Regions from separate parts of the Bordetella flabilis genome, predicted to be linked through region 2. Evidence: predicted binding sites of a transcription regulator. Region 2 holds the regulator's gene; each other region holds the start of a gene.
What was found. The regulator LexA, encoded in region 2, represses DNA repair genes until DNA is damaged. The targets are predictions, from matches to a motif close to ACTGTATNNNNATACAGT.
Positions count from the first base shown of each region.

Region 1: the regulator LexA is predicted to act here: its motif matches at 5,045-5,062, upstream of BAU07_RS17520 (DNA topoisomerase IV subunit B).
Region 3: the regulator LexA is predicted to act here: its motif matches at 3,705-3,722, upstream of BAU07_RS08410 (PA0069 family radical SAM protein).

Region 1 is NZ_CP016172.1:3,974,397-3,984,102, reverse strand. Features, by position in the region: gene BAU07_RS17535 (YhdP family protein) at 1-3,281, shown strand, start outside; gene rho (transcription termination factor Rho) at 3,304-4,560, opposite strand; gene trxA (thioredoxin TrxA) at 4,643-4,969, opposite strand; gene BAU07_RS17520 (DNA topoisomerase IV subunit B) at 5,203-7,218, shown strand; gene parC (DNA topoisomerase IV subunit A) at 7,290-9,599, shown strand.
Region 2 is NZ_CP016172.1:2,315,669-2,325,374, forward strand. Features, by position in the region: gene clpP (ATP-dependent Clp endopeptidase proteolytic subunit ClpP) at 1-567, shown strand, start outside; gene clpX (ATP-dependent Clp protease ATP-binding subunit ClpX) at 666-1,964, shown strand; gene lon (endopeptidase La) at 2,138-4,591, shown strand; gene lexA (transcriptional repressor LexA) at 4,724-5,374, opposite strand; gene BAU07_RS10120 (amino acid aminotransferase) at 5,598-6,800, opposite strand; gene uvrB (excinuclease ABC subunit UvrB) at 6,878-8,905, shown strand; gene BAU07_RS10130 (low molecular weight protein-tyrosine-phosphatase) at 9,206-9,697, shown strand.
Region 3 is NZ_CP016172.1:1,916,886-1,926,591, reverse strand. Features, by position in the region: gene rsgA (ribosome small subunit-dependent GTPase A) at 1-439, shown strand, start outside; gene BAU07_RS08425 (CoA pyrophosphatase) at 459-1,181, opposite strand; gene rplS (50S ribosomal protein L19) at 1,410-1,820, opposite strand; gene BAU07_RS08415 (hypothetical protein) at 2,132-2,464, opposite strand; gene BAU07_RS08410 (PA0069 family radical SAM protein) at 2,490-3,698, opposite strand; gene BAU07_RS08405 (sulfate adenylyltransferase subunit 1) at 3,899-5,194, opposite strand; gene cysD (sulfate adenylyltransferase subunit CysD) at 5,220-6,128, opposite strand; gene BAU07_RS08395 (phosphoadenylyl-sulfate reductase) at 6,162-6,863, opposite strand; gene BAU07_RS08390 (sulfate/molybdate ABC transporter ATP-binding protein) at 6,942-8,003, opposite strand; gene cysW (sulfate ABC transporter permease subunit CysW) at 8,033-8,950, opposite strand; gene cysT (sulfate ABC transporter permease subunit CysT) at 8,947-9,706, opposite strand, start outside.

The DNA of each region.
Region 1 (9,706 bases), 1.7 Mb from region 2:
CGCTGCGGCGGGACAGCGCCGACCGTCTGTGGGTCGCCGGGCAGTCCATCGATCTGGCCGCGCAGGACGATCGCGACGCCAGCCGGCATCCCGCCATCCGATGGCTGGCGCGGCAGCGTGAGATCGTCCTGCGGCGGGCCACCGTGCGCTGGATCGACGAAGCGCGCGGCGCACCGGAACTGGTGCTCGAGAACGCCAGCTTCGTCATGCTCAACGGGCCCTTGTCGCATCGTTTCGCCTTGCAGGCGCGGCCGCCGCAGGCCTTGGCGGCCGGGCTGACATTGCGCGGCGAGATCGAGCGGTCGCTGTTCAGCCGCGACCCCTGGAACATGGCGAGCTGGCACGGACAACTGTATGCCGACATCGCGGATGGCGAGCCCACGGCGTGGCGCCCCTGGCTCGCCCTGCCTCCATTGGAAGGCCGCATGGCGGCACGCGCCTGGTTGCAGGTCGACGGCCGCCACCTCGGCGGGGTGACGCTCGACGTGGTGGGCCGTGGTCTCGGCTGGCGTTGGCCGGATGGCGTCCAGGCGGGGGCGGACCGGCTGCGCGCGCGCATCGAGGGCTTGCCCGGCGACCTGGAGCAGGAGGGCGACCTTCCCTTGCTGGCGCGTAGCGCCGACCGTAGCGGCATGTCGGTGCGTGGGCGCGCGACGGGCGTCAAGGCGCTCTTGCCAGGCGTATTCGAGCAGCCCGAACTGGGGCTCGATACGTCCCAGCTCGACGCCACGGTGCGCCGGCGGCCGGACGGCGCGCTCGGCCTGGATTTGCGCGATCTGCAGCTTGCCAACGGCGACCTGGACCTGCAGTTGCAGGGGCGCTGGGACGCCCGCGGCGCCGGCGATTCCGGCACGGCGGACCTGCAGGGCACCCTGCGCCGCGCCACCATGAGCGCCATCCATCGCTATATGCCTCTCAGCGTGACCGACGCGGCACGCGAGTGGCTGGCGAGCGGCCTGCAAGCCGGCGTGGCCCGCAATGCCCAACTGGTGCTGCAGGGTGATCTCGACGACTTTCCCTTCACCCAGCCGGGGCAGCGGGGCCGGTTCCACATCGGCGGCGCGTTTGTCGGTGCGACGGTGGACTATGCGCCCGCGGGCCAGGATCACAAGGGCTGGCCCGCCATCCTCGGGCTGGACGGCAGCTTCGCGATCGACGGCGCCACCCTGACCTTGGAGGGCAAGCCCGGCGGCATGCTGCGTCCCGCCAATTTGCAGACCGCCGCCGTCCAGCTCGGCGCGCTGAAGGCGACCATACCCAATATGGAGCACAACGCCGAGCTCTACCTGCAGGGTGAAACGTCCGGGCCGGTCGCGGCCTATCTTTCGGTGGCGGAGACCTCTCCCCTGGGCGCGTTGCTGGACAATGGCTTGGCACATGCCCGCGGCAGTGGCGACTGGCGGATGGCGCTGGCGCTGCGCGTACCGTTGCTGAACACGGATGACACGCGGGTCGAGGGTTCGCTGTCCTTCAACGACAACGAATTTTCGCTGTCGCCCCAAGTGCCCGTGGTTACGCAGTTGCGCGGCATGCTGGCGTTCACCGAGAAGGACGTACGTGCGCACGATGTGCAGGGCCAGTTCCTGGGCGGTCCGCTCAAGATCACCGGCAGCCTGCTCGACGCGCGCAACGGCCTGCGCTTCGAAGGGCAGGTCACCAGCGCCGCGCTGGCGCAGTTTCTCCGTGTCCCTGCGATGGCGCGTTTCGCCGGCCGCACGGCCGTACGCGGCAAGCTGCTTTATTTCCGCGGCGGCCGTATCGACGCGACGCTGGAGTCCGACCTGGCCGGCATGGCCATCGACATGCCGGCGCCGCTGGGCAAGCCTGCGTCGGGCACGCTGCCGCTGCGCGTGCAGTGGAGTCCTGCCCAGAACGCCGGTGCGCGCGACCGCAACTGGCTGACCGCCAGCGTGGGCCAGAACATCAACCTGTTGCTCGAGCAGGACCCCGCGGAAAAGCGCTGGACCTTCGCCCGAGGGGCCCTGGGCGCCGAGCAGGCCGCCACATTGCCCGAGCGCGGCTTGAGCATCAAGCTGAATCTGCCGGAACTCGATGTCGATGCCTGGCAGGAGGTGGCGGACGGCTTTGTGTCGGCGCCTCCAGCCAATCCGAAGGGGAGGCGCGCGGCAAGCACGCCCTTGTTGCCACCGCCCGAACAGGTGTCCATCGTCACGCCGCGCATGCGCGTGGCCGGCATGACACTGAACGACCTGAAGCTGTACGCGGTGCGGCCGGCTCCCGCGCAATGGCGCGTCGATATCCTGGCGCGGCAGGCGGACGGCGCACTGATGTGGCAGGAAGCCTCCGGCGCCATCGCGGGGCGGGTCACCGGGCGCTTCAAGTATCTGGCCTTCGGCGATGAAGGCAGCGACCAGCCGTCCGAGGAAACCGGCGCCGGCGACGACCTGGAAGACATCCCGGCGGTCGACGTACGGGCGGACACGCTGCGCCTCTACGGCAAGGATCTCGGTTCGCTGGAGGTCATCGGCACGAACGTGGAGCGCGGACAGCGCTGGCGCCTGGACAAGCTGCGCATCGCCAACGATGACGCGTCACTGGACGCCACGGGCTTCTGGCGCCTGAGTGGTGCAGAACGGGGCCTCACGGTGGATGCCGCCGCCAAATGGAACGACCTCGGCAAACTGCTCACGCGCCTGGGCCTGCCGGATACCGCGGCCGGCGGCACCGGGACCGCGGAAGGCAAGCTGACCTGGAACGACTTGCCGTGGTCGCATAACCTGGCCGGCATCGACGGCAATCTGACCCTCCGCATGGACAAGGGCCGCTTCGTGCATGTGAATTCGCGCACGGCTCGGCTGCTCGAACTGCTGTCCATGCAGTCGCTGCAGCGCCTGGCCAAGCTGGAGCTGAATCCGACGAACCTGTTCCGCGACGGGTTTCCCTTCGATACCATCCGGGCGCACTTCAAGGTGTCCCGCGGGGTCATCCATACCGACGACTACAAGATCAATGGTCCGGTCGCGGCCATTGTGCTGGCCGGCAGTGCCAGCATGGTGGACGAGACCTGGGATTTGAAAGCCGTGGTGGTGCCGAACCTGGATGCCAGCGGCGCCGCCGTGGTGACGGCGCTCGCGGTGAATCCGCTGCTGGGATTGGGCGCCTTCCTGACCCAATGGGTGCTGAAGCACCCATTGGCGCGGGCGATGACGATGCAGTACGCCGTGACGGGAAGCTGGAACGATCCCAAGGTTGCCGTCATCGAAGCGCCGTTGCCGGACGAGGGCGGGGGCGGGATCCCGAAGGATCCCATCGAGCACTAGGGCCGCACAGGCCCCGTGCCCTTTACTTCTTCATCATGTCGAAGAATTCGGCATTGGTCTTGGTGGCGCGCATCTTGTCCAGGATGAATTCCATGGACTGGATTTCATCCATGTCGTGGATGAATTTGCGCAGCACCCATACCTTCTGCAGCAGGTCCGGACGAATCAGCAGTTCTTCGCGGCGCGTGCCGGACTTGTTCAGGTTGATGGACGGGTAGACCCGCTTTTCCGCCAGGCGGCGTTCCAGGTGCACTTCGGAGTTGCCGGTGCCCTTGAACTCTTCGTAGATGACTTCGTCCATGCGGCTGCCGGTCTCGATCAGGGCCGTGCCGATGATGGTCAGCGAACCGCCTTCCTCGACGTTACGGGCCGCGCCGAAGAAGCGCTTGGGCCGCTGCAGGGCGTTGGCGTCGACACCGCCGGTCAGCACCTTGCCGGACGCCGGGACCACGGTGTTGTAGGCGCGCGCCAGGCGCGTGATGGAGTCGAGCAGGATCACCACGTCCTTCTTCAATTCCACCAGGCGCTTCGCTTTTTCGATGACCATCTCGGCCACCTGCACGTGGCGCGTGGCCGGTTCGTCGAAGGTCGACGCGACCACTTCGCCGCGCACCGTGCGCTGCATTTCGGTCACTTCCTCCGGCCGTTCGTCCACCAGCAGGACGATCATGGTGGCATCGGGGAAGTTGGTCGTGATGGCGTGCGCAATGTGCTGCATCATCACCGTCTTGCCCGACTTCGGGCTGGCGACGATCAGGCCGCGCTGGCCCTTGCCGATGGGCGCGAAGATGTCCAGGATGCGCCCGGTCAGGTTCTCTTCGCTCTTGATGTCCCGTTCCAGCTTCATCACCTGGTTGGGATGCAGCGGGGTCAGGTTCTCGAACATGATGCGATGCTTGATCGCTTCCGGCGGCAGCCCGTTGACCTTGTCGACCTTCACCAGCGCGAAATAACGCTCGCCGTCCTTGGGCGTCCGCACCTCGCCTTCGATGGAGTCGCCGGTATGCAGGTTGAAGCGGCGGATCTGCGACGGGGAAATATAGATGTCGTCCGTGCTGGCCAGGTAGGAGGTATCCGGCGAGCGCAGGAAACCGAAGCCGTCCGGCAGGACTTCCAGCACGCCGTCGCCGAAGATCTGCTCGCCCTGCTTGGCGCGCTTCTTCATGATGGCGAACATCAGTTCCTGCTTGCGCAGCCGGCTGGCGTTCTCGATTTCCAGGGAGGCGGCCAGTTCCAGCAACTTGGAGACGTGTTGCGCCTTTAGTTCATTCAGGTGCATTGCGATGAATTTGGGGAAGGTAAAGAGGAGAGGGATGGCGGCGGGCCACGGACGGGCCCGCGCGAGAAGGGGACAGCTCGGTCTACAAGGCGCTGTCCAGGAATGAGGTGAGTTGGGACTTCGACAGCGCACCGACCTTGGTGGCGGCCGCTTGTCCGTTCTTGAACAGCATCAGCGTCGGAATGCCACGGATGCCGTACTTGGCGGGCGTGTCCTGGTTTTCGTCGACATTGATCTTGGCGACCGTGAGGCGGCCCGCGTATTCCTTGGCGACTTCTTCGAGGATAGGCGCGATCATCTTACAGGGACCGCACCATTCGGCCCAATAGTCCACCAGCACGGGGAGGTCGGACTTCATGACTTCGGCGTCGAAGCTGGCGTCGGAAACGTGCTTGATTTGGTCACTCATGACTTTTCTCGTTGCTTTACGGCGGGGAGACGCGGCTCGACCCGTCATTTGAGTTTGGCAGGATTAAAGCATACCACTGTCCATCCGAACAGGCGTCACTGGTTTTTGTGTAGGATAACCAGCCTCGCGGCGAGGGCGGCCGGCGCCGACAGCCCCGTTCCCTCGCCACAGCGTTATTCAGCCCGGTGGCCGGCGTTGCGCATCCCTTGCGCATCCCACCCCAAGCCGCGCCAATGCTGGGTCTTTCCTTAGAATGTCGGTTTTTTTCCACAGATGTTGGGGATAACTTGGCCACTCCACGTTATACAGAGGCGTCCATCCGGGTCCTGAAGGGCCTGGAGCCCGTGCGTCAGCGCCCGGGCATGTACACCCGCACCGAAAACCCCCTGCACGTCGTGCAGGAGGTCATCGACAATGCCGCCGACGAAGCCCTGGCGGGCAACGGCAAGCATATCCAGGTCACGCTGCATGCCGATGGCAGCGTATCGGTCGACGACGAAGGACGCGGCATTCCGGTGGGCATGCACCCCGAGGAAAACGCGCCCGTCGTGGAACTGGTGTTCACGCGGCTGCACGCCGGCGGCAAGTTCGATAAGCAGGCCGGCGGCGCCTATGCCTTTTCCGGTGGCCTGCATGGCGTGGGCGTATCGGTGACCAATGCCCTGGCCACCCGGCTGGAAGTCATCGTCTGGCGCGACGGCGGCGTGCACCGCATGGTGTTCCGCGACGGCGACGTGGCCGAACCGCTGGAGCCCTATACCGGCGTGGGCAAGAAGAAATCGGGCACCCGCGTGCGGGTCTGGCCCGACCCCAAGTATTTCGATAGCCCCAACATACCCGTCGCCGAACTGACCCATTTGCTGCGCAGCAAGGCCGTGCTGTTGCCGGGCGTCCGGGTCACGCTGACCATCGAGAAGACCGGCGACAGCAAGTCGTGGCTGTACGAGCAGGGCCTGCGCGGCTACCTGACCGAGGCCCTGGACGGTGCGGAGCTCATGGTTCCCATGTTCGAGGGCAGCCAATATGCCGGGGCCGACCACGAGACCTTCGCCGAAGGCGAGGGCGCGCACTGGGTGGTGGCGTGGACGGAGGACGGCAACGCGGTGCGCGAATCGTATGTGAACCTGATTCCCACGCCGGCGGGCGGCACCCACGAATCCGGCCTGCGCGAAGGCCTGTTCGCGGCGGTCAAGAGCTTCGCCGAACTGCACAGCCTGCTGCCCAAAGGGGTGAAGCTGCTGCCTGAAGATGTCTTCGCGAGAGCCAGCTTCGTCCTTTCGGCCAAGGTGCTGGACCCGCAGTTCCAGGGCCAGATCAAGGAGCGGCTGAACAGCCGCGACGCGGTGCGGCTGGTCGGCGGTTTCACGCGCGGCGCGCTGGATCTGTGGCTGCACAGCAATGTGGAATACGGCCGCAAGCTGGCCGAACTGGCCATCCGCCAGGCACAGGCGCGCGCCCGTTCGGCGCAGCGCGTGGAAAAGCGCAAAAGTTCGGGCGTGGCGGTGCTGCCCGGCAAGCTCACCGACTGCGAATCCAGCGATGCCTCGCGCACGGAAGTATTCCTGGTCGAAGGCGACTCGGCCGGAGGCTCGGCCAAGATGGGACGCGACAAGGAGTTCCAGGCCATCCTGCCGCTGCGCGGCAAGGTGCTCAATTCCTGGGAGGTCGAGCGCGACCGGCTGTTCGCCAATAACGAGATCCATGACATCGCGGTGGCCATAGGCGTGGACCCGCACGGCCCGAACGACACGCCGGACCTGTCGGGCCTGCGCTACGGACGTGTTTGCATCCTGTCGGATGCCGACGTCGATGGTTCGCACATCCAGGTACTGCTGCTCACGCTGTTCTATCGGCATTTCCCGCGGCTGGTGGAGGCCGGCAACGTCTATGTCGCCCGCCCGCCCCTGTTCCGCGTCGACGTGCCGGCGCAGGGCAAGCGGCCCGCGCGCAAGGTCTATTGCCTGGACGCCGGGGAACTGGAGGCCGTGCAGGACAAGCTGCGCAAGGAAGGCCTGCGCGAGGACAGTTGGAGCATCAGCCGCTTCAAGGGTCTGGGCGAGATGAGTCCGGAACAACTGTGGGAAACCACCATGAACCCGGACACCCGCCGGCTGCTGCCGATCAGCTACGGCGATCTCACCGCGGAGGAAACGACGCGCGTGTTCGACATGCTGATGGGCAAGGGCGAATCGGCGCAGCGCCGTTCCTGGCTCGAAGAGAAAGGCAATCTCGCCGAGCTCGACATCTGACTATCCACGCATCCGCGGCCTGATATCGGGCCGCGGCGCATCCGCCGCCCGGCGCAACTTACCGCGACACCATGACCGACAGCAATCAACCTGGCCTGTTCGACACCGAATCGGGTGATGCCGCCATCACCCTGGGGCGTTATGCCGAACAGGCGTACCTGGATTACGCCGTATCCGTCGTGCGGGGCCGCGCCTTGCCCGACGTGGGCGACGGCCAGAAACCCGTGCAGCGACGCATCCTCTATGCGATGCAGGCCATGGGCCTGGGCCCCAACGCCAAGCCCGTCAAATCCGCCCGCGTGGTGGGCGACGTGCTGGGCAAGTACCACCCGCACGGCGACCAGGCGGCCTACGACGCCATGGTCCGCATGGCGCAAAGCTTCACCCTGCGCTATCCCCTGGTGGACGGGCAGGGCAACTTCGGCTCGCGCGACGGCGACAACGCCGCGGCCATGCGCTATACCGAGGCCCGCCTTACCCCCATCGCACGTCTTCTGCTCGACGAGCTGGAAGAAGGCACGGTCGACTTCATTCCGAACTACGACGGCAGCCACCAGGAGCCGCAGATGCTGCCGGCGCGGCTGCCGATGATGCTGCTGAACGGGGCTTCCGGCATCGCGGTGGGCATGGCCACCGAGATTCCGTCGCACAACCTGCGCGAGATCGCGCAGGCCTGCGTCGCCTTGCTCAAGCAACCGAGGCTCGCGGACGAGGAACTCTATGCCATGGTGCCCGGCCCCGACTTCGCCGGGGGGGCGCAGATCATCACTCCCGCCGAGGACATCGCCCAGATCTACAACAGCGGCCGCGGCTCGCTGAAGGCGCGGGCACGCTGGCAGTTCGAGGAACTGGCGCGGGGGCAATGGCAGTTGGTAGTCACGGAGCTGCCGCCCGGGACATCCGGCCAGCGTGTCCTTGAAGAGATCGAGGAACTGACCAATCCCAAGGTCAAGGCGGGGAAGAAGGCATTGACCGCCGAACAGCAGCAGGCCAAGGCGCAAATGCTGGCGCTGCTGGATGCCGTGCGCGACGAGTCGGGCAAGGATGCCGCCGTGCGCCTGGTGTTCGAGCCCAAGACCTCGCGCGTTGATCGGGACGAGTTCGTCAATATCCTGCTGGCGCAAACCAGCATGGAGAACAGCGTTCCGGTCAACCTGGTCTGCATCGGCACCGACGGCCGTCCGCGGCAGAAGCCGCTGCGCGAAATCCTGCTGGAATGGCTGGCCTTCCGTACCGATACGGTGACCCGCCGCACGCGCCACCGGCTGGACAAGGTGATCGACCGCATCCATGTGCTGGAAGGGCGCATGGTGGTGTACCTGAATGTCGACGAGGTCATCCAGACCATCCGCGAGTCCGACGAACCGCGCGCTGCCTTGATGGCACGCTTCAAACTGAGCGAACGCCAGGCGGAGGACATTCTTGAAATGCGCCTGCGGCAACTCGCCCGCCTGGATGGCATCAAGGTCGAACAGGAGCTGAGCAGCAAGCGCGAAGAGCAAGCCAAGCTGCAGGAGCTGCTGGACAATCCCGCTTCGCTCAAGCGCCTGATCGTGCGCGAAATCGAAGCGGACGCCAAGCAGTATGGCGACGGGCGGCGCACGCTCATCCAGGCGGCCGAGCGCGCCGTCATGGAAACACGCGTGGTGGACGAGCCGGTGACGGTGATCGTATCGCAGAAGGGTTGGCTGCGCGCTCGCCAGGGGCATGGGCACGATGCCGCGCAGTTCGGCTTCAAGCAGGGCGACGACCTGTACGGAGCTTTCGAATGCCGTACTACGGATACCCTGATCGCGCTGGGCGACAACGGCCGCGCCTATACCGTGGCCGTCGCGGCCCTGCCATCGGCCCGCGGGGATGGCCAACCTGTCACCACCATGGTCGACCTGGCATCGGGGACGCGCATCGTGCACATGATCGCCGCGGCGCCGGATACGCGCTGGTTGTTCGCGACCCAGGGCGGGTATGGCTTCATCGCCAAGCTGTCCGACATGACCAGCCGCCAGCGCGGTGGCAAGCAATTCGTGACGCTGGAGGACGGCGACGCGCTGTTGCGGCCGGTGCCGGTCTTCCCGGGCGCCCATCAACTGGCGCTGCTGTCTGCCAAGGGCAAGTTCCTGCTCTTCGGCCTGGACGAGGTCAAGGTGCTGGCCGGCGGTGGCCGCGGCACCATCCTGATGGGCCTGGATGCCAACGACCGCATGTCCCAGGTGGTGCCCATCGGGCCGGCGGGGCTGCGCGCCACCGGTACCTATCGCAACAAGCAGGTGGAGGACATCCTGGTCGGGACCGACCTCGCCGCCTATGTCGGCAAGCGTGCCCGCAAGGGGCGACAGCTGGATGTGCGGCCCAAGCAACCGGTGCTGTCACCCGTCTTGTAAGGGACGACGGCCGCGCCGTGCCTGTTCGCGAGGACAGGTCGGCACAGCGCGGCATAGGCGCCTCCGAAATCCGTACCGCACCCCAAAGCCCGGACCTCGTCCGAGCT
Region 2 (9,706 bases):
CAGTCCGGCCGCGGCGAGCGGGCGTATGACATCTATTCCCGCCTGTTGCGGGAACGCGTCGTGTTCCTCGTGGGGCCGGTGAACGACAACTCGGCCAACCTGGTCGTGGCTCAGTTCCTGTTCCTCGAGTCCGAAAACCCGGACAAGGACATTTCTTTCTATATCAATTCGCCCGGCGGTTCGGTATATGCCGGCATGGCCATCTACGACACGATGAATTTCGTGAAGCCCGATGTGTCCACGCTCTGCACCGGCCTGGCGGCCAGCATGGGCGCTTTCCTCCTGGCGGCCGGGAAAAAGGGCAAGCGTTACACGTTGCCGAATTCCCGCATCATGATTCACCAGCCTTCGGGCGGTGCGCAGGGTCAGGCGACCGATATCCAGATCCAGGCGCGCGAGATTCTGGATCTGCGCCAGCGGCTGAACCGCATCCTGGCGGAGAACACCGGCCAGCCGGAAGAACGCATCTCCCTGGACACGGAGCGCGACAACTTCATGTCCGCGGAAGATGCGGTATCGTATGGCCTGGTGGACAAGGTGTTGGCCTCGCGCTCCGAGGATCGTTGAGGCGTCTCGCGGGTCCGGTTCCAATCCGCCGCAATTTCGAGCCAGCGTAGGATGGGTGGCGCGCGCAGGCGCGACATCCATCGTCACCAGAGATATATATGCCTGAGAAAAAGGGATCGGCAGACGCGAAGGTGCTGCATTGCTCGTTCTGCAATAAGAGCCAGCACGAAGTTCGCAAATTGATCGCGGGACCTTCCGTGTTCATTTGCGACGAATGCATCGATCTTTGCAACGACATCATTCGGGAAGAGGCGCAGGCCACCGCGCGTGCCGCCATACGGTCCGAGCTGCCCACCCCGACTGAGATCAAGACTTTCCTGGACCAGTACGTCATTGGCCAGAACAGCCCCAAGCGCACGCTCGCGGTGGCTGTCTACAACCATTACAAGCGCATTCGCCACGGCGAGCTCAAGGGCGACGAGGTTGAGCTTTCCAAAAGCAATATCCTGCTGATCGGACCGACCGGTTCCGGCAAGACGCTACTCGCCCAGACGCTTGCGCGCATGCTCAACGTGCCTTTCGTGATGGCCGATGCGACGACGTTGACCGAAGCCGGCTATGTCGGCGAAGACGTCGAAAATATCATCCAGAAGCTGCTGCAGAACTGCAATTACGAAGTCGAGAAGGCGCAGCGGGCCATCATCTACATCGACGAGATCGACAAGATTTCTCGCAAGTCCGATAACCCTTCCATCACGCGCGACGTGTCGGGAGAGGGCGTCCAGCAGGCCCTGCTGAAGCTGATCGAAGGTACGGTGGCGTCGGTGCCTCCCCAGGGCGGCCGCAAGCACCCTAACCAGGACTTCGTCCAGGTCGATACGACCAATATCCTTTTTATCGTCGGCGGTGCGTTCGACGGTCTGGAGAAGGTCATCCGCGATCGGACGGAAAAATCCGGTATCGGGTTCTCGGCATCTGTGCGTGCGAAGTCCGAGCGCGGCGTCGGGGAGCTTTTCAGCGAAGCAGAGCCTGAAGATCTGATCAAGTTCGGCCTGATTCCCGAACTGGTCGGCCGTCTGCCGGTCGTTGCCACCTTGGATGAACTTGACGAAGGCGCAATGGTCCAAATCCTGACCGAGCCCAAGAACGCGCTGGTCAAGCAGTTCCAGAAGCTGTTCGCGATGGAAGGCGCCGAACTGGACGTACGTCCGGCGGCACTCCGCGCCATCGCGCGCAAGGCGCTGAAGCGCAAGACCGGGGCGCGCGGACTGCGTTCGATACTCGAGCAGGCATTGCTGGATACGATGTACGAGTTGCCTTCGCTGGGCAACGTCAGCCGTGTCGTGCTCGATGAAAACGTCATCGAAGGTGATGGACAGCCCCTGCTCATCTATGCGGACGATGCTGCTCAGTCGTCCAAGCCGGACCGGGGGGAAGTCAGGGACGCCGCGGCGTGAAGGCCTAAACCCGTCCATCAAGACGGGTTTTTTACGGTTTTAGCGGTATACAGCCGAAGTCTTGATTTTTCGGCTATTGTTCCCATATCAGACGTAACTGATGGTCGACTGGATAAACCTCGCGGTTTTTCCGCCGCATCGCCGCTACGCCAAGTCACACCAAGGAATCCTCTATGTCTGGTACTCAGACCCTGCCTTCCGAACCCATCGACCTGCCGCTCCTTCCATTGCGCGATGTCGTGGTGTTCCCGCATATGGTCATCCCGCTTTTCGTCGGCCGTCCTCGTTCCATCCGGGCGCTCGAAGTGGCGATGGAGGCCGGCAAAAGCATCATGCTGGTCGCGCAAAAGTCAGCAGGCAAGGATGATCCCTCTCCCGAGGACGTTTACGAAATCGGTTGCGTGGCCGGCATCCTGCAGATGCTGAAGCTGCCGGACGGCACCGTCAAGGTGCTGGTCGAGGGCGCACAGCGCGCACGTATCACGCGGGTGGACGATGCGGAATCGCATTTCACCTGCGAAGTCGTGCCGATTGAACTGGACGCGATGCAAGGTTCCGAAACGGAAGCCCTGCGCCGGGCCATCGTCGCGCAGTTCGAGCAGTACGTGAAACTCAACAAGAAGATTCCGCCCGAGATCCTGACCTCGCTGGCGGGTATCGACGACGCCGGGCGTCTGGCCGATACCATCGCCGCGCACCTGCCGCTGAAGCTGGAGCAGAAGCAGAAGATGCTCGAGATCTTCGGTACGTCGGAGCGTCTCGAAGGTCTGCTTACGCAACTGGAAACCGAGATCGACATATTGCAGGTCGAGAAGCGGATTCGCGGTCGCGTCAAGAAGCAGATGGAGAAGAGCCAGCGCGACTACTACCTGAACGAGCAGGTAAAGGCCATCCAGAAGGAACTGGGCGAGGGCGAAGAAGGCGCCGATATCGAGGAACTCGAAAAGAAAATCGTTGCTGCGCGCATGCCCAAGGAAGCGCGCAAGAAGGCCGACGCGGAACTGAAGAAGCTCAAGCTGATGTCGCCGATGTCCGCCGAGGCGACTGTGGTGCGCAACTATATCGACACGCTCATCAATCTGCCGTGGCGCAAGAAGAGCAAGGTCAATAACTCGATCGGCAACGCTGAGAGCGTTCTGGACGACGACCACTACGGTCTGGAGAAGGTCAAGGAACGCATTCTGGAATACCTGGCCGTGCAGCAGCGCGTCGACAAGGTGAAGGCGCCCATCCTGTGCCTGGTCGGCCCTCCCGGCGTCGGCAAGACCTCGCTGGGTCAGTCCATCGCCAAGGCGACGAACCGCAAGTTCGTCCGCATGGCGCTGGGCGGCGTGCGCGACGAAGCTGAAATCCGTGGGCACCGTAGGACCTATATCGGCTCCATGCCCGGCAAGATCTTGCAGAACATGAGCAAGGCGGGTGTCCGCAATCCCCTGTTCCTGCTCGACGAAATCGACAAGTTGGGTATGGATTTCCGTGGCGACCCCTCGTCCGCGCTGCTGGAGGTGCTGGATCCGGAACAGAACCACACCTTCCAGGATCACTACGTCGAAGTCGACTTCGACTTGTCCGACGTCATGTTCGTGGCGACGAGCAACACGCTGAATATCCCGCCGGCCTTGTTGGACCGGATGGAAGTCATCCGCCTGTCGGGTTATACCGAGGACGAGAAAGTCCACATTGCCGGTGACCACTTGATCCCCAAGCTGTTGAAGAACAACGGGCTGAAGGATTCCGAGCTGGCGATCGATGAATCGGCCCTGCGCGATATCGTGCGCTATTACACCCGCGAGGCCGGCGTACGGGCGTTGGAGCGCGAAATCGGCAAGATTTGCCGGAAGGTCGTCAAGCAGTTGCTCATCGAGCGCGATGCCCAGGGTGAGGGCAAGGCTGCGCAGGCGGCTGGCAAGACCATCGAAGTCACCTCCGAAAACCTGAGCGACTACCTGGGTGTCCGCCGCTACAACTTTGGTATGGCGGAAAAGGAAAACCAGGTCGGGCAGGTGAATGGTCTGGCGTGGACGGAAGTGGGTGGCGAATTCCTGACGATCGAAGTGGCGGATATGCCTGGCAAGGGCGCCATTCAGCGCACCGGCTCTCTGGGCGACGTGATGAAGGAATCGGTGGAAGCGGCTCGTACGGTCGTGCGCTCGCGTGCGCGGCGGCTGGGATTCGCGGACAGCGTATTCGAAAAGCGGGACATGCACGTCCACGTTCCGGAAGGCGCCACACCGAAGGACGGGCCGTCCGCAGGTATCGCGATTACGACCGCGATGGTTTCCGCGCTGTCGGGCATCCCGGTGCGCGCGGACGTTGCCATGACGGGGGAAATCACGCTGCGTGGTGAAGTCCTGGCGATTGGAGGTCTGAAGGAAAAGCTGCTCGCGGCACACCGCGGCGGCATCAAGACCGTCCTGATCCCGGAAGAGAATGTCAAGGACTTGGCCGAGATCCCGGACAACGTGAAGAACCAGCTTGAAGTCGTCCCGGTTCGCTGGATCGACAAGGTGCTGGAACGGGCCCTGGAACGCATGCCGGATCCGATATCCGAGGAAGAGGCCAAGGACAAGCCCATGGTCGCGCCCGCCGCGGCGCCCGAGGCTGTGGACCCGATCACCAAGCACTGAGCCGTCCTGTCGCCGTTAAAGTCAGGGCCTGGAAGCGTGAGCTTCCAGGCCCTTTTGTCTGGGTGACCTGGCCGCCATCGCCCCGCTTGCGGGTCGCCCCGTAGCCTGTGGCCTGGCCCTTTGCCGATCCGCCTAGTGCAGTGCCTGTGTCCGGATGAGGCCCACCGCTATTCCTTCCAGCGCGAATTCCTGGCCGGGCTGCACGACAATGGGTTCGAAATCCGGGTTCTCCGCCAGTAGCTCTATGCGTCCGCCAACGCGGTGCAGCCGCTTGACGGTGACGTCTTCATCGATCCGCGCGACGACAATCTGCCCGTCACGTGCATCGCTTGCCTTCTTGACGGCCAGCAGGTCGCCATCCAGGATGCCTACGTCCCGCATGCTCATGCCGCGTACCTTGAGGAGGTAGTCTGGACGCTGAGCGAAAAGGGCCGGGTCTACGCCAACATCGCGTTCGACATGTTCAGCCGCGAGGATAGGGCTGCCCGCGGCGACCCGGCCCACCAGCGGCAGCACCAACTGGGCAATCGACGGCATGGGCAACATGGCCTGCGACGGCTGCTTGCTGGCGTCCTTCAGGCGTATGCCGCGGGACGCGCCTGCGGTAAGTTCGATCGCGCCCTTGCGGGCCAAGGCCTTGAGATGGTCTTCCGCCGCATTGGGCGAACGGAAGCCCAGGGTCTGTGCGATCTCGGCGCGTGTGGGAGGAAAGCCCGTGCTTGCCACTGCCTGGCGGATGAGGTCGAGGATTTGCTGCTGGCGTTCGGTGAGTTTGCTGGCCATGGCGCCTTCCGATGCATCCTGTATGGATATACAGGTCGCAATTTTGGGGGACGTACGGGCAAAAGGCAAGGGGCCGCAGCGCTCGTAGGCGTTGAAATGCCATCATCGTGTCGACGACGCGAGGATTCCACCATAAAAAAACGGGGCACCGCGGCCCCGTTGATGCGCAAAGGCGCTGCAGGCAGCGCCTTCGGGCGGCTTTACTCCGTCGGCTTATTGCTGCTCATTTCAGTACCGCCGCAATGCCTTTGGCCACTGCGTCGATGTTCTGGCTGTTGAGCGCGGCCACGCAGATGCGGCCGCTGGAAATCGCGTAGATGGCGTGTTCATCGCGCAGGCGGTCCACCTGGGCGGAGGTCAGCCCCGAATAGGAGAACATGCCACGCTGCGCCAACACGAAGCTGAAGTCTTGTTGCGCGCCGTGCTGCTTGATCTTCTCGACGAGGTCACGCCGCATCAGGCGGATGCGGTCGCGCATGCCGGTCAACTCCTGTTCCCATAGCGCGAAGAGCTCCGGCGTATTCAGCACCGTCGACACGACCGTGCCACCGTGCGTGGGCGGGTTGGAATAGTTGGTGCGAATCACGCGCTTGAGCTGGCTGAGTACTCGTGCGGATTCGTCCTTGCTGCCTGCGATGATGGTCAGCGCGCCGACACGTTCCCCATACAGCGAGAACGACTTGGAGAAAGAGGAGCTGACGAAGATCGTCATGTCCATGTCGGCGAACAGGCGTACGACGGCCGCATCTTCGTGCAACCCTGCACCGAAGCCCTGGTACGCGATGTCCAGGAAAGGCACCAGGCCGCGTTCCTTGACGACATTGGCGATCTGCTTCCATTGCTCCGGCGTCGGGTCGACGCCCGTCGGGTTGTGGCAGCACGCGTGCAGCACCACGACGCTGTTGGCCGGCATGGACTTGAGGCTGGCCAGCATGCCGTCGAAATTCAGGCCATGCGTGGCGGCGTCGTAATAGGGGTAGGTCTCGACCTGGAAGCCGGCTCGCTCGAACAGCGCCCGGTGGTTCTCCCAACTGGGGTCGCTGATGTAGGCCTTGGCCTGGGGCAGCAGCTGGCGCAGGAAATCGGCACCGATCTTCAGCGCGCCGGTGCCGCCCAGGGCCTGCGCGGTCAGCACGCGTCCCGCCGCGGTCAGGGGGGAATCCGCGCCCAGCAGCAACGCCTGCGCACCCTTGTTGTAACCGGCAATTCCTTCGATGGGCAGATAGCCGCGCGCGGCAGCTGCCTCGATACGAGCCACTTCGGCCTTGCGGACCGCGGCCAGGAGCGGAATGCGCCCGTTGTCGTCGTAGTACACCCCCACGCCCAGGTTGACCTTGCCCGGGCGGGTATCGGCGTTGTACTGGTCATTCAGCCCGAGGATAGGGTCGCGCGGGGCCAACTCGACGTTCTGGAAGAGGGTGCTCATCGGATCGGAGAAAGGGATGGGTGGACGCAGCCGTTTATGCGGCGGATAATGGGGGGTTTACCCTGAGACAGTCTAGCATGACCTCACCTGGATTCGTCGAGTTTCCCGATAGCCCATTCCAGCTTTACCAGCCTTACCCACCGGCCGGGGATCAGCCCGCCGCGATCGGCGCGCTGGTGGATGGCGTGCGCGATGGGCTGATGTACCAGACACTGCTGGGCGTGACAGGGTCCGGCAAGACGTACACCATGGCCAACGTCATTGCGCGGCTGGGCCGCCCGGCGCTGGTCCTGGCCCCCAACAAGACGCTCGCTGCCCAGCTTTACGCGGAGATGCGCGAGTTCTTCCCGAAGAACGCCGTCGAGTACTTCGTTTCCTATTACGACTATTACCAGCCCGAAGCCTATGTGCCGACGCGCGACCTTTTCATCGAAAAGGACTCGTCGATCAACGAGCACATCGAACAGATGCGGCTGTCGGCCACCAAAAGCCTGCTGGAGCGTCGCGACACGGTCATCGTGGGCACCGTGTCGTGCATCTACGGTATCGGCAATCCCGGCGACTATCACGCCATGGTGCTGATCCTGCGCGCGGGCGATCGCATCTCCCGCCGCGAAATCCTCGCGCGCCTGGTGGCGATGCAATACACGCGCAACGATGCGGAATTCACCCGCGGCGTGTTTCGCGTGCGTGGCGAAACCATCGACATTTTTCCTGCGGAAAGCGCGGAGCTGGCATTGCGCCTGACCCTGTTCGACGACGAGGTGGAAACCCTCGAATTGTTCGATCCGCTGACGGGCCGGGTGCGCCACAAGGTGCCGCGCTTCACGGTGTATCCCGGCTCCCATTACGTTACGCCGCGCGATACCGTGCTGCGCGCCATCGAAACGATCAAGGAAGAACTGCGGGAACGGGTCAAGCTGTTCATCGCGGAAGGCAAGCTGGTGGAAGCCCAGCGGCTGGAGCAGCGCACCCGTTTTGACCTTGAGATGCTCCAGGAGTTGGGGTTCTGCAAAGGGATCGAAAACTACTCGCGCCACCTGTCTGGCGCGGCCCCGGGAGAGCCACCGCCGACATTGATCGATTACCTGCCTGCCGACGCGTTGATGTTCATCGACGAGAGCCATGTCACGATCGGACAGCTCAGCGGCATGTACCGGGGTGATCGTTCGCGCAAGGAAACCTTGGTCCAGTACGGTTTCCGCCTACCGTCCGCTTTGGATAACCGCCCCCTGCAATTGCAGGAATTCGAAGCGCGCATGCGTCAGTGCATGTTTGTCTCGGCCACGCCGTCCGCCTACGAGCGCGAACATTCCGACAACGTCGTGGAGCAGGTGGTGCGGCCCACCGGACTGGTCGATCCCATTGTGGAGGTCCGGCCCGCTCGCACCCAGGTGGACGACCTGCTCGGGGAAATCAAGCTGCGTGTCGCGCAGGCCGAGCGTGTGCTGGTCACTACGCTGACCAAGCGCATGGCCGAAGACTTGACGGACTATCTGGCCGAGCACGGCATACGCGTGCGCTATCTCCATTCGGATATCGACACCGTGGAACGTGTGGAAATCATCCGGGACTTGCGTCTGGGCACCTTCGATGTCCTGGTGGGGATCAACCTCCTGCGCGAGGGACTGGATATTCCGGAGGTCTCCCTGGTGGCCATCCTGGATGCAGACAAGGAGGGGTTTCTTCGCTCGGAGCGCAGCCTGATCCAGACCATCGGGCGGGCGGCGCGCAACCTGAATGGCCGCGCCATTCTCTATGCCGACCGGATCACCGATTCGATGCATCGCGCCATTGGCGAGACCGAGCGCCGGCGCGCCAAACAGGAAGCTTTCAACCTGGAGCACGGGATCACCGCCAAAGGCGTGCACAAAGCGGTGCGCGAACTTATCGATGGAGTGGTGGCGCCAGCGCACCATTCCACTATCGAGGACGCCGTTCCCATTGAGGCCTTGACGGATGAGAAGGCCCTGGCGAAGGAAATTCGCCGGTTGGAGAAGCTCATGATGGACCACGCGCGCAATCTCGAGTTCGAACAGGCGGCTGCCGCCCGGGACGCCTTGAATGCGCTGAAGGAACGCGTCCTGCTAGATGGTGCGCGGTAAAGGGTGGATCGACGAGGCGTGCAGTGCGGGGATTAGGCCACTGTACTGCCTGTCCACCGGCAGTCATCGGCCGGAAATCGGGCTGACATAACGGCGACATGCTTGTATGTTGCAACGCAGCCGCGCGGACCGTTGAAGCGGCCGCGTAATCCGCTTAGAAAACATCAATCGTTTTGTTAGCTATCCGCTATAAGTCCCTAATTTGTCGGGATTTTTGACGCTGTTCCCCAGGCCCGGCCCAAGCTCTTTGAGTACAAAAAAAGCTTGCCTAGTTCCGGGTTTTCCCGCAGACTACGAACCATGATGACCAAGGTACTTTTCGTTTGCATGGGCAACATCTGCCGCTCGCCGAGCGCAGAGGGTGTGTTCCGCCGGCTGGTCAATGACGCCGGTCTGGGGGATGTCGTTCGGATCGACTCCGCCGGTACGCACGCTTTTCACATTGGCGAGGCGCCGGACGCCCGGGCCCAGGCCGCCGCCCGCAAGCGCGGCTATGAGATCACCCACTGCGAGGCGCGTCAGGTTACGCCGGAGGATTTCCGGGAGTTCGACCTGATCCTGGCCATGGACTGGGAAAACCTGTCGGCATTGCAACAGCAGTGCCCCAAGGCCTACCAGCACAAGCTGATGCTGCTGATGCGCTTCGCCAATGAGTTCGAAGAAGCCACCGTGCCCGATCCGTATTACGGCGGGCCGGAGGGGTTCGGCAAGGTCTTGGATTACCTGGAGGACGCCTGTCAGGGCGTACTGGAGCTGGTGCGCAAGCGCGCCACCCAGTATCAGGCTGCCTGACGGCATTTC
Region 3 (9,706 bases), 400 kb from region 2:
CGCCCGGCGCGCGCTGTTTCCCCACATGGCGGGGCATGTCAGCCTGCTGCTCGGCCAGAGCGGCATGGGCAAATCCACGCTGCTCAACGCGCTGGTGCCCGACGCGAACGCGGCCACCCGGGAACACTCGACGGCTCTGGACATGGGCCGGCACACGACCACCAGCACGCACCTGTATCACTTGCCGGAGGGCGGCGACCTGATCGACTCCCCGGGATTCCAGGCCTTCGGACTGCAGCACCTGACCCGCGATGAAATCGCTCGCGGCTTCCCGGAATTCACCGCCCCGGCAGAGCATTGCCGCTTCTACAACTGTACGCATCAGCACGAGCCCGGCTGCGGCGTGTTGGCGGCGTTGGCCGCGGGAACGATAGACCGCGCCCGTCATGCCTTGTATCTGCGCATCCTGGAAGAAAACGCGGCGGCGCCGCGTTATTGAGGCCGCACGCCGGTGACCGCTATTCCGACGGTCCGCGCAGCAGGTAATACAGGTTGCGCAACATCGCGGCCGTCGCTCCCCAGATGAAATACCCACCCCATGGCATGGAATAGAACTGCCGCACCCGGCCGTCGGGCAGTTCGACGCGATGCAGGCGATGGTTATCCGGGTTGGCGATGAAGGACAGCGGTACCTCGAATACCTCGGCCACTTCGAAAGTGTCGGGGGCGAGTTCGAATCCCGGGCGCACCAGGGACACCACCGGCGTGATGGAGAAGCCGGTCGCCGTGAGATACGGCGGCATGGTACCCAGTACGTCCACCCATTCCGCGCTCAGGCCGGTCTCTTCCTGCGCTTCGCGCAGGGCCGCGGCGACCGGGCTGGCGTCGGAGTCTTCGATTCGCCCCCCCGGGAAGCTGATCTGGCCCGCGTGGTCGTACAAATGCGCCGTGCGCTGCGTCAGCATGACCGTCACGCCCTGCTCCCGCGCGACCAGGGGAATAAGCACTGCAGCCAGCACGGGAGCGCCTTCGCGGCCGGGATAACGGCTATCGTCGTTCAGCGGCATTTGCACGGACCAGCTTTCCGGGCGCCCCAGGACGCGCCGCAGCGCATCCGCCGTCAGCGCCTCCGGCGGCAGGGCCCGCAGGCCCTCATTGGCAACGATCCAGGGTTGCTCGGCCGCATCGAAAGAAGGCCGGACGGCGGAACGGCGCGGTCGCGAGGACGGTTGGTCAGGCATGGTCGGTATGGCAGCGTGGAAGGCGGGGAACTTGAGGCAACAGGAAAAGAGCGAGCGGGAACGAGCGAAAAGCCAGGCCGCATCAGGATACCGCGAGGCGCGACACAAGGGGCCGCGACGGAAAAGACCGACAAAAAGACGGCTGGCCCCTTCGGGGGAAAACAAAAAGGCACCCGCGGAGGGTGCCTTTGCTGCTCGGGGACCGGCTGGGAAAGCCAGTCATCCCGATCAGTCCGCTGAGGCTTCGGCGGCGCGGGCCGATTGGGCGGCAGCCTGGCGGCTCACCAGCTTTTCCTTGATGCGAGCCGACTTGCCCGAACGGTCGCGCAGGTAGTACAGCTTGGCGCGACGCACGTCGCCACGGCGCTTGACCTCGATGGAGGCGATCTGCGGCGAGTACAGCTGGAACGTACGCTCCACGGCCTGGCCCGACGAGATCTTGCGCACGATGAAGGCCGAATTCAGGCCGCGGTTGCGCTTGGCGATGACGACGCCCTCAAAGGCCTGCACGCGCTTGCGCGTGCCTTCGACGACGTTCACGTTGACAATCACGGTGTCACCCGCGGCGAAGGACGGAAGCGTCTTGTCGCCCATCAGGCGCTTGATTTCTTCCTGTTCCAGGATAGCGATAAGGTTCATGAAAACTCCGGAATCATCATTTCTGTGCGGTGCCGTGCCAGGTGGCCCGATGTCGGGCCTGTACTAACTTTGCCGTATGTATTGCCTGTTCACGACGTTTTGCCGGGGCGGGATAAACCATGCGCTGGAACCGGGAGGTTGAAACCGCGCGATCAAATCCACATCGCAAGGTTCCCGCACCGTTCCGTTCCGCCGCACCTGCCGCCACCTTTTGCGCTTTTGCGTTATGAAGCCCGCACGCAGAGGATGAGTTTTGGCAAACCCAGCATTTTACATGAAATCAGCAGCTTAGGTAAGTCCGCGGGGCGTAGTCAGAACCCGGCGGCGGCGCCCAGCCACATCAGCGCCGGGATCATGGCGCCCCACATGGCCACGAGCAGGATATCGACGATCATTTGCCGCAGGCTGACGCTTTGGGATGCCATCCCAGCGGAAGGACCGGACGCCGCCGCCGACACAGGACCGCCCAGCGAAGCCCCCGAAAAGGCGTCCGGGGCGCCCTCCTGACGGCTGAAGTTCGCCCTCGGCGTGGCGCGCCCACGGCCGGACCGGCTCCAGCCTGGCAGGCCCCAGCTGCGTCGCGCCGGCGGCGCGGGTGGAAACGGCCACTTGGCGGGGAATTGTTGTTCTGCGGCGACGTTCATGCGAGTTCTCCTTGGGAGACGACGTTCAGTCGAATAGACCCAACTGCCGCGCGGCCGCTGGTCCATGGGAAAAGACCGGCCCTTGCGTCGGAGCCGGAGGTACGAATTGGTGGGTGTCCAGCTGCAGGCGCTGCTGGTTCAGTCCAGCCTTGCGCACGGCCAGGGCAAACCGCTGGCGCAGCAGATCCGCCCAGATTCCTGTGCCCCGCATCCGGGTACCGAAACGAGGATCGTTGCGCCTGCCTTCGCGCATGTCTTCGATCCGGTGCAGCACGCGGTCGGCGCGATCCGGGAAATGGGCTTGCAGCCACTGCTCGAAGACCGGCCTGACTTCCCAGGGCAGCCGGACGACGGTATAGCTGGCGTGATAGGCACCCGCCTGGCCGGCGGCCTCCACGATGCGTTCCAGGAATTCGTCGTTGATGAACGGAATCATGGGCGCGGCGAGCACGCCCACCGGCACGCCGGCATCGGCCAGCGCCCGCACTGTTTGCAGGCGTCGCCAAGGGGCCGAGGCACGCGGTTCCAGCACACGGGAAAGGTCCGCGTCCAGCGACGTGACGCTGATATAGACCGAGACCAGATTGCGCCGCGCCAGTGCCTGCAGCAGGTCGAGATCCCGCTCGATGAGCGCGTTCTTCGTGACGATGGTCAGCGGATGTCCGGTTTCCAGGAGCAGTTCGATGACGCCGCGGGTCAGGCGCCAGGCGCGTTCGATGGGCTGGTAGACGTCTGTCGCGGAACCGACATTGACGGGCGCCACGCGATACCCGGGCCGCCCCAGCTCCGCCCGCAACGCATCCACGGCGTTGGCCTTGGCGATCAGACGGGTTTCGAAATCCAAGCCCGGGGAATATCCCAGATACGCATGCGTAGGCCGCGCAAAACAATAGACGCAGCCGTGCTCGCATCCCCGGTAGGTATTGATGGCCCGGTCGAACGGCACGTCCGGTGAATCGTTGCGCGAGAGCAGCTTGCGCGCCTGCTCCACGGCGACCGTGGTGACCGGCCCTGGCGGCGTCGCGGCGGACGGCCGGACAGGGTATATGGGAACGATCTTGGGCGCGGGTTCGTCGGCCAGTTCAGCCGGATCGACCGCCGGATCGACCGCCGTGCGGTCATCCTGCTGGAAACGATGCCGTACATTAGTAACCGCACCCCGACCGCGCAAGGCGGCGGGGGCGGCAGCCGGGGACCCAGAACCGGCAAAAACGGAATGATCGGTACGCGCCATGAATCTACTGTACATCCATACAGTAGTTCTGGCAAGTACCTGCCGCCAATACGCCGGCGACGCCCCACTTTACCCCAAGTTGGATGACCTCGACCGGCGTTTTTTTCGCAGTGTGGCTTTACCGCAAAACCGCGCCAGATAAGGCTTTCCGGCCGATGGGGAGCTGTCGCGGCCGGTGCTGTGTCCGCGCCAGCCAAGGCCTAGCGCAACATTCCCGCCGCCGCCGTCTGGTGGGTGGATTCGTCGATCAGAATGAAGGCCCCTGTGGCCGCGATCTCGTCATAGCGATCCATTGCCAATGGATCCCGTGTAACGATGCGCAGCCTGCCGATGTCGTTCATCGCCAATGTGCCGCCTTCGACATCCACTTCACGCAACTCATGTATGTCGCGCCGCGAGCGCACCTCGCGTATCCGCGCACTCGTCAGCCTCGTGCCCTGCTTGAGCAAGTATTTCCGCGCGGGATTGAGTGCCTGCGTGTCGAGCCAGCACACCTCGGCATCGAACTCCTTGTCTACGCTCGCCGGTGCATCGGCGTGAGCCAGCACATCGCCGCGCGATACGTCGACATCGCGGTCCAGCACCACAATGACCGAATCGCCCGCAACGGCCGCGGACAAGGCGCGGTCATGCACGCGCACTTCAGCCACCCGCGCGGTCATGCCCGAGGGCTGCACGACGATGGCATCGCCGCGCCGCAACGTGCCGCTGGCGACACGGCCGGCATAGCCGCGGAAGTCCTGCGCACTGCTGCCGTCGTGGCGCACCACCCACTGCACCGGGAAACGCAAGGGCGCGGTCCCGTTTTCCGCGGCGGGATCCAGCGCCTCGAGCAGCGCGAGCAGCGGCGGTCCGTCGTACCACGGCGTATGCGCGGATGGCGTCACCACGTTGTCGCCGTTCAGGGCGGACAAGGGCAGCGCCTGGAAGTGCGCGATGCCGACACGGTGGGCGAGGTCGGCATAGGCGGCGCGGATGCGCTCGAACACGGCACGGTCCCAGGACACCAGATCCATCTTGTTCACGGCCACGACGACATGGCGTATCCCGAGCAGTCGCGCGATGGTGCTGTGCCGTTTGGTCTGTGGCAACAATTGGCCGTCGATGGCGCGCGTGGCATCGATAAGGATCACCGCGACATCGGCATTGGAGGCCCCCGTGACCATATTGCGCGTGTACTGCTCGTGGCCCGGCGCGTCGGCGATGATGAATTTGCGACGGGGGGTGGCGAAATAACGGTACGCGACGTCGATGGTGATGCCCTGCTCGCGTTCGGCCTCCAGGCCGTCGGTCAACAAGGCAAAGTCGATACCGTCGCCGGCCACGCGCTTGTACTTGGCACGGGCGATGGCGTCGAGCTGGTCGGCATACACGCTCTTGCTGTCATACAGCAGGCGGCCGATCAAGGTGGACTTGCCGTCGTCCACCGACCCGGCGGTGATCAGGCGGATGACCGCGGTCTCGGCCGGCAGGAAGGATTCGCTCACTGCATTCATTCGGTGCTCCTGGCGCCAGGCGCCATTAGAAATATCCTTCTTTCTTCCGGCGCTCCATCGACGCCTCCGAAGTCTGGTCGTCCATGCGGGTGGCGCCGCGTTCGGTGATATCGCTCAGCGCGGTCTCGGCGATGATGGCCTCGTTGTCGGCGGCCTCGGACGCCACCGGGCAGGTGCACGAGATATCCCCCACGGTGCGAAACCGTACCGAGAGGGTTTCCACCTGTTCGTCGGCAAGCGGCGGGGTCAGGGGCGTGACGGGCACCAGCAGGCCGCGGCGGCGCACCACCTCGCGACGATGCGCGTAATAGATGGAGGGCAGCGCGAGATTCTCGCGGGCGATGTATTGCCAGACATCCAGTTCGGTCCAGTTCGAGATCGGAAACACCCGCATGTTCTCGCCGCGGTGCACGCGCGTGTTGTACAGGTTCCAGACCTCCGGGCGCTGGCTCTTGGGATCCCACTGCCCAAACTCGTCGCGGAAAGAGAAGATGCGCTCCTTGGCGCGCGCCTTTTCCTCGTCGCGGCGGGCACCCCCGATGCAGGCGTCAAAGCCGAATTCGGCGATGGCCTCCAGCAACGTCACCGCCTGCGCGGCGTTGCGCGAATCGGTTTCCCGCCGCAGGACGACGGAGCCCCGTGCGATGGAATCCTCCACGCTGCGCACGATCAGGGTCTCGCCCAGTTGCGCGACACGGGCGTCGCGAAACTGGATGACTTCGGGGAAATTGTGCCCCGTGTCGATGTGCATCAGGGGAAATGGGAAGCGCGCCGGACGAAAGGCCTTCTCCGCCAGGCGCAGCAGCACGCAGGAATCCTTGCCGCCGGAGAACAGCAGGACCGGCTTTTCGCACTCGGCCGCGACCTCGCGCAGAATGAAAATTGCCTCGGACTCCAGCCAATCGAGATGGCTGCGGGTTTGTACGATGGACATGGTTTTCGTCTCGTCTTGCTTCGATCGTTTACGTCAGGCCTTGGCGGCGGTTCGATTGCCGGCATGCAGGCCGCATTCCTTGCTGTCGGAGGACTCCCACCACCAGCGGCCGGCCCGCACGTCCTCGCCGGGGCGGATTGCGCGCGTACAGGGCTCGCAGCCGATGGAGGGGTAGCCGCGGTCGTGCAGCGGGTTGTATGGGATGCCGAGGATGCGGATGGCGCCCCAGACTTCGTCTTCGGTCCACGCGGCCAGGGGATTGAACTTGTGGAGACCGAAAACGGGATCGTGCTCTTCCTCGGGCAGGCTGCCGCGCGTGGCTGCCTGCTGGCGCCGCTGCCCCGTAATCCAGGCGCCGCGACCGGCCAGCGCGCGCGTCAGCGGCTCCACCTTGCGGATGTGGCAACAGGCCTTGCGCAGGTCCTGGCTTTCGTAGAAGGCGAACGCGCCATGGGCCGCCACGTGCGCCTTGATTGCCTCGGGCTCCGGGCGGTACACGGTGGGCCGGCGGCCATAACGCTGCTCGATGGTATCCAGCATGGCCAGCGTTTCGGCGTGCAGCCGCCCGGTATCCAGCGAGAAGATTTCCAGCGGCACCCCGGCCGTATGAATGGCATGGGTCAGCACCATGTCCTCGGCGGCCAGGGAAGAGGCCAGCGCAGCGTCGGGATGGCGGCGCGCGATCTCGGCGAGCTGCCTTATCAGGCTGTCCCAGCGCGGGACAGCCGCCGGCATGGACGGCTCGGCGAGGGGGGGATCGATGTGCAAGCCAGGCATGTTGTCGTCGGATTCGTTGCGCGCGTGATCGTCCCGTCAGGCGCTCGCGGGAAAAATACGGCCCCGGCGTGGACGCGCCAGCAGCATTGCGCCTTCGCGCAGGTCCAGGCTGCGGTAGTCTTCCTCCGGCAACTGCGCCTCGAGCAAGGCGCCGTCTTCGCGCTGTAGTTCCAGGTGCGCGCTGGGACCGGCCAGATACGCGTGGTTGAGCTTCACGGCGATGCCTTCGGCCGCCGGCGCGTAAGGCAATACTTCGAGCTCATGCGGCCGCACATAGGCGACCGCGCGCTGTTCGTCCAGTCCATCGAACGCCGGCGCAGGCAAGGACACGCCGCGCGCCCGCCATTGGCCGCCTGCGGCATAGCCTTCGATCTGGTTCACGTCGCCGAGAAAGCCATAGACGAAGGGCGTGGCCGGGTGTTCCCAGACTTCGCGCGGCGTGCCCACCTGTTCCACGCGTCCCGAGTTCATCACCACGACGCGGTCCGCCACTTCCAGCGCTTCCTCCTGGTCATGGGTGACGAAGACGCTGGCCACTTGCAGCTCATCGTGCAGACGACGCAGCCAGCGCCGCAGTTCCTTGCGCACCTTGGCATCCAGCGCCCCGAAGGGCTCGTCCAGCAGCAACACGCGCGGCTCCACCGCGAGAGCCCTGGCCAGGGCGATGCGCTGGCGTTGGCCACCGGAGAGCTGCCCCGGATAGCGGTCCGCCAGCCAATCCAGCTGGACCAGGTTCAACAGCGCATGCACCTTTTCCTTGATCTGCGCTTCGGCGGGACGCTGGCCGCGCGGCTTGATGCGCAGGCCGAAGGCCACGTTCTCGAAGACCGTCATGTGGCGAAAAAGCGCGTAATGCTGGAAAACGAAACCGACCTGGCGCTCGCGCACATGCACGCCCGTGCTGTCCTCGCCGGAAAAATAGATACTGCCGCTGTCCGGCGTTTCCAGGCCGGCGATGATGCGCAGCAAGGTGGTCTTGCCGCAGCCCGAGGGGCCCAGCAAGGCCACCAGCTCGCCGGAGTCGATGTGCAGGTTGACGTCGCGCAATGCGTTGAAGGTGCCGAACCGCTTGTTGATCGATCTGATCTCGATATCCATGCCTGTTTTCCTGGAATATGTTCGTGGCCCTATCCCGCCGTGCCGGGAAAGGCGACCGTACTGGCGCCCGATGCCGGCGCCAGCGCCAGCGCGGGCGCTTCGTCCAGTCGTGCCAGCAGGCGTGCGTGGCGCCATTGCACCACGGTCTTGATAATGAGGGTAGCGAGGGCGAGCACTGCGAGCAGCGACGCGACGGCAAAGCCTGCCTGGATCTGGTACTCGTTGTAGAGAATCTCGACTTGCAGCGGAATGGTGTTGGTCAGGCCACGGATATGGCCCGACACGACCGACACCGCGCCAAACTCGCCCATGGCGCGCGCATTGCAAAGAATCACCCCATACACCAGGCCAGACCGGATATTGGGCAAGGTCACGCGCATGAAGGTTTGCCATCCGCCGGCGCCCAGGACGATTGCGGCTTCTTCTTCCTCCTTGCCCTGGGCCTGCATCACCGGGATCAGCTCGCGGGCCACCAGGGGCAAGGTGACGAAGGTGGTCACCAGGACGATGCCGGGGACCGCGAACACGATCTTCAGGTCGTGCGCCATCAGCCACGGTCCCAGCCAGCCCTGCGCACCCAGCACCAGGATGTACGACACGCCCGCCACCACGGGCGATACGGAAAACGGCAGGTCTATCAGGGTAATGAGCAGCGACTTGCCGCGAAACTCGTGTTTGGCGATCGCCCAGGCGGCCGCGATGCCGAAAACGACGTTCAGGGGCACGGAGATCGCAGCCGTCAGCAGGGTCAGCGCAATGGCAGCGGCCGCATCGGGCGCAGCGAGCGCGGCCACATAGGCGTCGATCCCCTTGCGCAGCGCCTCGGCAAACACCACGCACAGCGGCAAGACCAGGAACAGGATCAGGAAAGCCGCCGCGCTGGCGACCAGCACGGCCCGCCCCAGGCGCCCGCCGCCCTTATCCTGCGATGCGAGACGCGGCATCATGCCTCGCCCCCGTAGGCGCGCCGCTGCCATATCTGCAAGCCGTTGATGGCCAGCAGCATCAGGAAGGACAAGCCCAACAGCACCGCGCCGATGGCGGCGGCGCCCGCGTAGTCGAATTGTTCGAGCTTGACCAGTATCAACAATGGCGCGATTTCGGAAACCATGGGCATATTGCCGGCAATGAAAATGACCGAACCGTATTCGCCGATAGCCCGGGCGAACGCCATGGCAAAGCCGGTCAGCAAGGCCGGCGCGAGCACCGGCAGGATGACGCGCGCGAAGGTCTGCAGCGGGGTGGCGCCCAGGCTGGTGGCCGCTTCTTCCAGCGATGCCTCCAGGTCTTCCAGCACCGGCTGCACCGTACGGACCACGAACGGTATGCCGATGAAGATAAGGGCGATGACGATGCCGGCCGGCGTATAGGCCAGCTTGATTCCCAGCGGCGCCAGCAGGTGGCCGATCCAGCCGCGCGGCCCCAGCAAAGCCGCCAGCGAGATGCCCGCCACCGCGGTCGGCAAGGCGAAGGGCAGGTCCACCAGCGTATCGAGCAGGCGCCTGCCCGGGAAGCGGTAGCGCACCAGTACCCAGGCGACCAGCAGGCCGAACACCAGGTTGACGAGCGCGGCCACCAGCGAGGCGCCGAACGTCACGCGGTATGCCGACAGGACGCGTGGCGAGGACACCGCCGCGACGAACGCATCCCAACTCAGCCCCGCGGCCTTGATGACCAGCGCCGACAAAGGCAGCAGCACCAGG